4 regions of the Cytobacillus sp. FSL K6-0265 genome follow, and region 2 is predicted to be linked to each of the others. Evidence: a T-box and tRNA genes for the amino acid it is inferred to sense, from the RefSeq annotation. Region 2 holds a T-box; the other regions hold tRNA genes.
The links. The T-box of region 2 lies ahead of serS (serine--tRNA ligase). A T-box ahead of a tRNA ligase gene usually reads a tRNA of that ligase, here a tRNA-Ser.
Positions count from the first base shown of each region.

Region 1: it encodes a tRNA-Ser, which carries the amino acid that the T-box ahead of serS (serine--tRNA ligase) is inferred to sense. The anticodon was not compared.
Region 3: it encodes a tRNA-Ser, which carries the amino acid that the T-box ahead of serS (serine--tRNA ligase) is inferred to sense. The anticodon was not compared.
Region 4: it encodes a tRNA-Ser, which carries the amino acid that the T-box ahead of serS (serine--tRNA ligase) is inferred to sense. The anticodon was not compared.

Region 1 is NZ_JBBOPE010000001.1:1,315,751-1,317,925, forward strand. It holds rRNA gene MHH73_RS06690 (23S ribosomal RNA) at 1-593, shown strand, start outside; rRNA gene rrf (5S ribosomal RNA) at 866-982, shown strand; tRNA gene MHH73_RS06700 (tRNA-Asn) at 1,002-1,076, shown strand; tRNA gene MHH73_RS06705 (tRNA-Ser) at 1,079-1,172, shown strand; tRNA gene MHH73_RS06710 (tRNA-Glu) at 1,192-1,266, shown strand; tRNA gene MHH73_RS06715 (tRNA-Val) at 1,270-1,345, shown strand; tRNA gene MHH73_RS06720 (tRNA-Met) at 1,356-1,429, shown strand; tRNA gene MHH73_RS06725 (tRNA-Asp) at 1,433-1,509, shown strand; tRNA gene MHH73_RS06730 (tRNA-Phe) at 1,565-1,640, shown strand; tRNA gene MHH73_RS06735 (tRNA-Thr) at 1,644-1,716, shown strand; tRNA gene MHH73_RS06740 (tRNA-Tyr) at 1,728-1,811, shown strand; tRNA gene MHH73_RS06745 (tRNA-Trp) at 1,815-1,888, shown strand; tRNA gene MHH73_RS06750 (tRNA-His) at 1,895-1,970, shown strand; tRNA gene MHH73_RS06755 (tRNA-Gln) at 2,017-2,091, shown strand; tRNA gene MHH73_RS06760 (tRNA-Gly) at 2,096-2,170, shown strand.
Region 2 is NZ_JBBOPE010000001.1:18,143-20,317, reverse strand. It holds gene serS (serine--tRNA ligase) at 1-1,274, opposite strand, end outside; T-box leader at 1,327-1,552, opposite strand; gene MHH73_RS00075 (D-alanyl-D-alanine carboxypeptidase family protein) at 1,615-2,175, opposite strand, start outside.
Region 3 is NZ_JBBOPE010000001.1:3,517,869-3,520,043, forward strand. It holds gene glgB (1,4-alpha-glucan branching enzyme) at 1-437, opposite strand, end outside; tRNA gene MHH73_RS17725 (tRNA-Glu) at 617-688, opposite strand; tRNA gene MHH73_RS17730 (tRNA-Ser) at 692-782, opposite strand; tRNA gene MHH73_RS17735 (tRNA-Asn) at 786-860, opposite strand; tRNA gene MHH73_RS17740 (tRNA-Ile) at 871-947, opposite strand; tRNA gene MHH73_RS17745 (tRNA-Gly) at 955-1,025, opposite strand; tRNA gene MHH73_RS17750 (tRNA-His) at 1,028-1,103, opposite strand; tRNA gene MHH73_RS17755 (tRNA-Phe) at 1,113-1,185, opposite strand; tRNA gene MHH73_RS17760 (tRNA-Asp) at 1,205-1,281, opposite strand; tRNA gene MHH73_RS17765 (tRNA-Met) at 1,285-1,358, opposite strand; tRNA gene MHH73_RS17770 (tRNA-Ser) at 1,372-1,464, opposite strand; tRNA gene MHH73_RS17775 (tRNA-Ile) at 1,471-1,547, opposite strand; tRNA gene MHH73_RS17780 (tRNA-Met) at 1,561-1,637, opposite strand; tRNA gene MHH73_RS17785 (tRNA-Ala) at 1,664-1,739, opposite strand; tRNA gene MHH73_RS17790 (tRNA-Pro) at 1,759-1,835, opposite strand; tRNA gene MHH73_RS17795 (tRNA-Arg) at 1,844-1,917, opposite strand; tRNA gene MHH73_RS17800 (tRNA-Leu) at 1,933-2,021, opposite strand; tRNA gene MHH73_RS17805 (tRNA-Gly) at 2,028-2,102, opposite strand; tRNA gene MHH73_RS17810 (tRNA-Leu) at 2,122-2,175, opposite strand, start outside.
Region 4 is NZ_JBBOPE010000001.1:488,525-490,699, forward strand. It holds gene MHH73_RS02570 (Tex family protein) at 1-144, shown strand, start outside; gene cmpA (cortex morphogenetic protein CmpA) at 217-336, opposite strand; gene MHH73_RS02580 (SprT family protein) at 453-908, shown strand; tRNA gene MHH73_RS02585 (tRNA-Asn) at 999-1,073, shown strand; tRNA gene MHH73_RS02590 (tRNA-Ser) at 1,078-1,168, shown strand; tRNA gene MHH73_RS02595 (tRNA-Glu) at 1,208-1,279, shown strand; tRNA gene MHH73_RS02600 (tRNA-Asp) at 1,295-1,371, shown strand; tRNA gene MHH73_RS02605 (tRNA-Gln) at 1,385-1,459, shown strand; tRNA gene MHH73_RS02610 (tRNA-Lys) at 1,467-1,539, shown strand; tRNA gene MHH73_RS02615 (tRNA-Leu) at 1,555-1,638, shown strand; tRNA gene MHH73_RS02620 (tRNA-Arg) at 1,707-1,783, shown strand; tRNA gene MHH73_RS02625 (tRNA-Pro) at 1,793-1,866, shown strand; tRNA gene MHH73_RS02630 (tRNA-Gly) at 1,895-1,968, shown strand; rRNA gene MHH73_RS02635 (16S ribosomal RNA) at 2,086-2,175, shown strand, end outside.

The DNA.
Region 1 (2,175 bases), 1.3 Mb from region 2:
GGAAATCATTCGTAGAGTGTAAAGGCACAAGGGAGCTTGACTGCGAGACCTACAAGTCGAGCAGGGACGAAAGTCGGGCTTAGTGATCCGGTGGTTCCGCATGGAAGGGCCATCGCTCAACGGATAAAAGCTACCCCGGGGATAACAGGCTTATCTCCCCCAAGAGTCCACATCGACGGGGAGGTTTGGCACCTCGATGTCGGCTCATCGCATCCTGGGGCTGTAGTCGGTCCCAAGGGTTGGGCTGTTCGCCCATTAAAGCGGTACGCGAGCTGGGTTCAGAACGTCGTGAGACAGTTCGGTCCCTATCCGTCGTGGGCGCAGGAAATTTGAGAGGAGCTGTCCTTAGTACGAGAGGACCGGGATGGACGCACCGCTGGTGTACCAGTTGTCTTGCCAAAGGCATCGCTGGGTAGCTATGTGCGGAAGGGATAAGTGCTGAAAGCATCTAAGCATGAAGCCCCCCTCGAGATGAGATTTCCCATAGCGCAAGCTAGTAAGATCCCTGAAAGATGATCAGGTTGATAGGTTAGAGGTGGAAGTGTGGCGACACATGCAGCTGACTAATACTAATCGATCGAGGACTTAACCAATTCGAAATGCGGAGGCGCCTTGCCCAGGTGCGACAAGCATAAGACGAATTTGACAGGAGGTTGTTCTTTAACCTCATGACAAATTTGGCTTATGACCTCGAGCACCTAGGCGCCGCAGCTAGACAACACTACCTTAGTAGTACCGTCAGCACGCATAGGCGATTACTCAATAACATTCTTCTTCAACATTACCTAGTTTTCAGAGAATGATTTATAAAATTTCTCTTGAAAAATTCATAAAAGACGTTATAATAATAAATGTCTTTAAAAAGTCCGGTGGCGATAGCGAGAAGGTCACACCCGTTCCCATACCGAACACGGAAGTTAAGCTTCTCAGCGCCGATGGTAGTTAGGGGCTGTCCCCTTGTGAGAGTAGGACGTTGCCGGGCATACATACTATAATATTATTCCGCAGTAGCTCAGTGGTAGAGCATTCGGCTGTTAACCGAACGGTCGTAGGTTCGAATCCTACCTGCGGAGCCAATGGAGAGCTGTCCGAGCTGGCCGAAGGAGCACGATTGGAAATCGTGTAGGCGGTTTATAGCCGTCTCAAGGGTTCAAATCCCTTGCTCTCCGCCATTAAAACATAAAATAAATTGGCCCCTTGGTCAAGCGGTTAAGACACCGCCCTTTCACGGCGGTAACACGGGTTCGAATCCCGTAGGGGTCACCATTTGGAGGATTAGCTCAGCTGGGAGAGCATCTGCCTTACAAGCAGAGGGTCGGCGGTTCGATCCCGTCATCCTCCACCATTATTATTATCGCGGGGTGGAGCAGTCCGGTAGCTCGTCGGGCTCATAACCCGAAGGTCGCAGGTTCAAATCCTGCCCCCGCAATTTGGTCCGGTAGTTCAGTTGGTTAGAATGCCTGCCTGTCACGCAGGAGGTCGCGGGTTCGAGTCCCGTCCGGACCGCCACTACATAATTTTTCACAAATTTATAAAAGAAACATATTGTAAAACGTATAAGTTTGGCTCAGTAGCTCAGTCGGTAGAGCAAAGGACTGAAAATCCTTGTGTCGGCGGTTCGATTCCGTCCTGAGCCACCATTTGCCGGCCTAGCTCAATTGGTAGAGCAACTGACTTGTAATCAGTAGGTTGGGGGTTCAAGTCCTCTGGCCGGCATCGTTTTTCATGGAGGGGTAGCGAAGTGGCTAAACGCGGCGGACTGTAAATCCGCTCCTTCGGGTTCGGCAGTTCGAATCTGCCCCCCTCCACCATCTAGGGGTATAGTTTAATGGTAAAACGAAGGTCTCCAAAACCTTTGATGTGGGTTCGATTCCTACTACCCCTGCCAATTATGGCGGTTGTGGCGAAGTGGTTAACGCATCGGATTGTGGTTCCGACATTCGTGGGTTCGATTCCCATCAGCCGCCCCATTAATTTTAATTCACATTTTTTGCTATCAAACATAGAATATATAAGTGGGCTATAGCCAAGTGGTAAGGCAACGGATTTTGATTCCGTCATTCGCAGGTTCGAACCCTGCTAGCCCAGCCATTTTGCGGAAGTAGTTCAGTGGTAGAACATCACCTTGCCAAGGTGAGGGTCGCGGGTTCGAATCCCGTCTTCCGCTCCAAAACC
Region 2 (2,175 bases):
TTTATCACTTCTTTGTTCCCCATATAAGGGCGAAGTACTTCTGGAATAACGACACTACCATCAGCTTGTTGATAATTCTCTAATATCGCAGCGACTGTACGTCCCACTGCTAATCCAGAGCCATTTAATGTATGAACATTCTCTGGCTTACCTTTAGCATCACGGCGGAAGCGAATATTGGCACGTCTCGCTTGGAAAGCTTCAAAGTTACTACAAGAAGAAATTTCTCGATAATTATCGTAGCTAGGCATCCATACTTCAATATCGTATTTCTTCGCAGCTGTGAATCCTAAATCAGCCGTGCACATACTCATGACGCGATAAGGTAAACCCAGTAGTTGTAAAACTTTTTCTGCATTCTTCGTTAATTTCTCTAACTCATTATAAGAATCTTCTGGTTTAACAAACTTCACAAGCTCAACCTTATTAAACTGATGCTGACGAATAAGACCCCTCGTATCACGGCCAGCGGATCCAGCTTCAGAACGGAAGCACGCACTAAATGCAGCATAATTAATTGGTAATTGATCCGCACTTAAAATTTCATCACGATGCATATTCGTAATCGGTACCTCTGCCGTTGGGATAAGGAAATAATCTTCACTCTCAATTAAAAAAGCATCTTCTTCAAATTTTGGTAATTGCCCTGTACCAGTCATACTTGCACGATTAACCATATATGGTGGTAGCACTTCTTCGTATCCATGTTCTTCTGTATGAAGATCCAACATAAAATTATACAATGCGCGCTCTAATCTAGCACCTAATCCTTTATAAAAAACAAAACGACTACCTGTTACTTTTCCTGCTCGTTCAAAATCTAAAATACCAAGATCAGTCGCTATATCCCAATGCGGTTTAAATTCAAAATTAAAGCCCTTTACTTCTCCCCATTGCCAAGCTAAGACGTTGTCATCTTCTGTCTCACCAACTGGTACACTTTCATGTGGGATATTTGGAATGCTGAGTAAGATAAGCTCTAGTTCAGCTTCTACTTCACGTAACTCATGGTCCAAATCTTTAATTTGGTCGCCCACTTGTCTCATCTCAGCAATTAAATGGTCCGCATCCTTTTTCTCTCGTTTCAAAGCAGCCACTTGCTGTGATACTTCATTTCTTTTGCTTTTGAGCTCTTCCGTTTTTACAAGTAATTCTCGGCGTTTTACATCCAAATCTTCAAATTTCTCAAGATCAGAAATATCTTCCCCACGGTGTTTTTCTAGTTTTTCTTTCACTTCAGCAAAATTCGCTCTTAAATATTTGATATCTAACATTGCCTTTCCCTCCATATTCAAATTTGTGAAAACAAAAAACTCCCGTCCCCAATAAAGGGACGAGAGTTACCCGCGTTGCCACCCTAGTTAAAAGTATAAACCATACTTTTCACTTTAAATCTTTAACGAGGTTCACCCGAGAGCTTTTACTTACAAAAAATGTGTTCCAAGCTCTACGCAAAGGATGGATTCTCAAGTGCTTTTGTCTGGTTTGCACCAACCACCAGCTCTCTTTGGCAAAAGTATACTTGATACTAATTCCTTCTTTATGCTTTCTTTTATTTAACTTATTAGTAATTCATAATTTACTATAATTATAAGCCAAATGCAACTACATTATTCAAGAAAACCAACCTTTAACAGTAGATGCGACACTGTCCCAAACATCGCCAAAGAATCCACCGACACCACGCATAGATAAAACGAACCAGTTAGCCTTTTCAATCGTTTCAGAAGCGATGACATCAACTCTCGCTTCGTTTGAATTTAAAAATTCAATCACATTGCCATCTTTATCTTCAACCGTTAAATAACCAACAACATCCCCTTTTTTTACAGGAGCTGTTAATTGTCCTTGATCATTTAATAAATCTTCATTGACCACAAGCTTTGGTTGATAATTCTCTTCTTCACCGTTTTTAACAGTTAATGTAATAGCCTCTTTTGATTCAATCGCTACTGCATTTTCTTTCCCTTTTTCGACAGCTAGCTTTTCTTTATCTTTCACTTGATAGCCAGCAGGAACAATTTCTTTTTTGTCGAAATTAGAGAATGCGTAATCAAACATTTTCTTTGTTTCGTCGAATCTAGCTTGATTATAGCCAGAATCACCGCCGCCCTTAGCATTCATAACAACGGTTATATATCTTTTGCCATCACGTTCTGCTGTTCCTGTAAAAGA
Region 3 (2,175 bases), 3.5 Mb from region 2:
GTAAATGCTTTCCTATATTGTTTTTCCTTTTGCCAGCGTTGATCATTCCATTTGTAATCTTCTAAAGTATAAACAATTGAAGCAGTTCTAGGTCGTAATTCAGAATAAAAAGCAAAGGGATCAGCCTTTAAGGAAATTTGTCCATCTTTGTTCTTAATTGCATATTTATAAATTTCTCCTGTTAAATCTCCTTCTAGCTGAATTCTCCATATCCCCTCATTATTTACTTTTTTCAATGAAAAACCTTCGGCGTTCCAATGATTAAAAGAACCCACTAATGATATTGAGGAGGCATGTGGCGCATAGATAGTAAAACAAGTAACCCAATGATCTCCTTCTTTATGACGGTGTGATCCAAACAATTCGTATGCCTTAAATAAATTTCCTTCATGAAACAAGTGCATTTCGAATTCAGTTGGGTATGCAGTTGTATTCATTTTAATTCATTCCACTCCTTGTATTACATTACTCTTTCTTAAATAATTCGTCTTAAGTATAAAAATCCCTTGTTATTTTTCAAATTATTTTGACATCTAATGATAGAAAATGTAACATCTGAAAAGTGTTAGCAACATAAAAAAGAAGCTGTCAACTTATGTTGACAGCTTCTTTTTTATGACCCCTACGGGATTCGAACCCGTGTTACCGCCGTGAAAGGGCGGTGTCTTAACCGCTTGACCAAGGGGCCAAATGGCGGAGAAGGAGGGATTTGAACCCTCGCGCCGGTTGCCCGACCTACACCCTTAGCAGGGGCGCCTCTTCAGCCACTTGAGTACTTCTCCATATGGCTCCGCAGGTAGGATTCGAACCTACGACCGTTCGGTTAACAGCCGAATGCTCTACCACTGAGCTACTGCGGAATAATATAAATGGTGGGCCTAAATGGACTCGAACCATCGACCTCACGCTTATCAGGCGTGCGCTCTAACCAGCTGAGCTATAGGCCCCTATTTAAGCGGGTGAAGGGAATCGAACCCTCATCATCAGCTTGGAAGGCTGAGGTTTTACCACTAAACTACACCCGCAATGGGGCGGCTGATGGGAATCGAACCCACGAATGTCGGAACCACAATCCGATGCGTTAACCACTTCGCCACAACCGCCATAAAAGATGGCTCAGGACGGAATCGAACCGCCGACACAAGGATTTTCAGTCCTTTGCTCTACCGACTGAGCTACTGAGCCAAAATAATGAATATGTAAATGGCGGTCCGGACGGGACTCGAACCCGCGACCTCCTGCGTGACAGGCAGGCATTCTAACCAACTGAACTACCGGACCAGATTGCGGGGGCAGGATTTGAACCTGCGACCTTCGGGTTATGAGCCCGACGAGCTACCGGACTGCTCCACCCCGCGATAATAATATAAATGGCGGAGGAAGAGGGATTCGAACCCCCGCGGGCTTTAACACCCCTGTCGGTTTTCAAGACCGATCCCTTCAGCCAGACTTGGGTATTCCTCCGAATAATGGTGGACCTTGTAGGACTCGAACCTACGACCGGACGGTTATGAGCCGTCTGCTCTAACCAGCTGAGCTAAAGGTCCATCATTCTATCTATGGTAGCGGCGGAGGGGATCGAACCCCCGACCTCACGGGTATGAACCGTACGCTCTAGCCAGCTGAGCTACACCGCCATAGAATATATTGTATAAAATTAAATTGGTGGAGCCTAGCGGGATCGAACCGCTGACCTCCTGCGTGCAAAGCAGGCGCTCTCCCAGCTGAGCTAAGGCCCCTAAGAAATATGTATATTAGTGGTCGGGAAGACAGGATTCGAACCTGCGACCCCTTGGTCCCAAACCAAGTGCTCTACCAAGCTGAGCTACTTCCCGAAACAAAACGCGCCCGAGAGGAGTCGAACCCCTAACCTTTTGATCCGTAGTCAAACGCTCTATCCAATTGAGCTACGGGCGCTTAATTTTAAAAGAATGGTGCCGAGGACCGGAATCGAACCGGTACGGTAGTCACCTACCGCAGGATTTTAAGTCCTGTGCGTCTGCCAGTTCCGCCACCCCGGCAAATATTGGAGCGGAAGACGGGATTCGAACCCGCGACCCTCACCTTGGCAAGGTGATGTTCTACCACTGAACTACTTCCGCAAATATTTAAAATGAAAACTGGTGCGGGTGAAGGGAGTCGAACCCCCACGCCTTGCGGCGCCAGATCCTAAGT
Region 4 (2,175 bases), 470 kb from region 2:
GTACACATCTCGAAGCTAAGTAATCGATTTGTGAAACATCCGTTAGATGTCGTATCTGTTGGTGATGTTGTTACTGTATGGGTTGATTCGGTTGACCAACAAAAAGGCAGAGTGGCATTAACCATGCTGCAACAAGGCAAATAAATACGTATAAAAAGCCGTTTTGTTCAACGGCTTTTTATGTGATTAATTGTGGGAGTTTTGAGAAGGCGTTTCCTACGTACCAGAACAATGCTTTTTTCTATAAAAGTACCAGCATTGATTCAATAATTTAATTTGATAACGGTCCTTCTCTAAGAAAGCACGTTTCATTTGGTTCTGTAACCAAACCGGCATGGGAATAGCCTCCTTTCTCTCACTTTCCACAGTCCTTTATGCTATGCTAATGTATATCAATTGTATGCGCTGATAGGTTGTCACGTGCTAATTTTATCCTTGCTAGGAGTGAAGAAATGAGTGATAAGGAATTACAAAGGTTAGTTGAAGAAGTATCTTTAAGGTGGTTCAATCAGCCTTTTCGTCATATAGCGAAATTTAATAGTAGATTAAGAACAACCGGTGGACGATATATGTTGACTGATCATCGTATTGAAATTAATCCGACATATTATCAGCATTTAGGAATGGAAGAATTAGTTGGTATTATTAAACATGAACTATGTCATTACCATCTTCATCTGGCTGGTAGAGGTTATCAACATCGAGATAGTGATTTTCGGAGGCTAATGGCTAAAGTGGGTGCACCGCGGCATTGTTCGTCTTTACCACAGAAAGTTTCTTACATTATGTATAAATGTGATCAATGTAATCAAGTCTATAGAAGGAAACGCCGAATCAACACAAACAAGTATAGATGTGGACAATGTATGGGCAAATTAGTGCTAATATCTGCTGATAAAAATAATTAAAATTCATGCTTGACTTTTTACATGGTGGTAATTATAATTTAAAGAGTCGATAAGGAAGTCCTTGTTGACTACATATTCTTTTTAACATATTCCGCAGTAGCTCAGTGGTAGAGCATTCGGCTGTTAACCGAACGGTCGTAGGTTCGAATCCTACCTGCGGAGCCATTTTGGAGAAGTACTCAAGTGGCTGAAGAGGCGCCCCTGCTAAGGGTGTAGGTCGGGCAACTGGCGCGAGGGTTCAAATCCCTCCTTCTCCGCCATTTATATATACATATTTGTTTTTTTTATTTTTATGTTATGGCCCCTTGGTCAAGCGGTTAAGACACCGCCCTTTCACGGCGGTAACACGGGTTCGAATCCCGTAGGGGTCATCTTTTCAAAGGTTAGGTCCGGTAGTTCAGTTGGTTAGAATGCCTGCCTGTCACGCAGGAGGTCGCGGGTTCGAGTCCCGTCCGGACCGCCATATTTTAGATAAATGGGCTATAGCCAAGCGGTAAGGCAACGGATTTTGATTCCGTCATTCGCAGGTTCGATCCCTGCTAGCCCAGCCATTTTTATGAGCCATTAGCTCAGTTGGTAGAGCATCTGACTTTTAATCAGAGGGTCGAAGGTTCGAGTCCTTCATGGCTCATCTTTAACAATTTATGCGGTCGTGGCGGAATGGCAGACGCGCTAGGTTGAGGGCCTAGTGGGTGAATAACCCGTGGAGGTTCAAGTCCTCTCGGCCGCATCGAAAAAGTTTTAAAAAATAGTTGACGCATTAAAATTAGTATGATATTATAATAGAGTTGCTTCAAGGCGCCCGTAGCTCAATTGGATAGAGCGTTTGACTACGGATCAAAAGGTTAGGGGTTCGACTCCTCTCGGGCGCGCCATTATAGATACGGGAAGTAGCTCAGCTTGGTAGAGCACTTGGTTTGGGACCAAGGGGTCGCAGGTTCGAATCCTGTCTTCCCGATTATGTGAAACCAACAAAACAAATTAATGCGGGTGTAGTTTAGTGGTAAAACCTCAGCCTTCCAAGCTGATGATGAGGGTTCGATTCCCTTCACCCGCTCCATTACCGAAAAGATTGTTCTTTGAAAACTGAACGAACACAAAACGTCAAGCGTAATTCTAAAAAAGCTGATTTATCAGCAACAAAGCACCATAGGTGCAAACGAGCTAATCAAACACTTTATTGGAGAGTTTGATCCTGGCTCAGGACGAACGCTGGCGGCGTGCCTAATACATGCAAGTCGAGCGAATCAGAGGGAGCTTGCTCCCA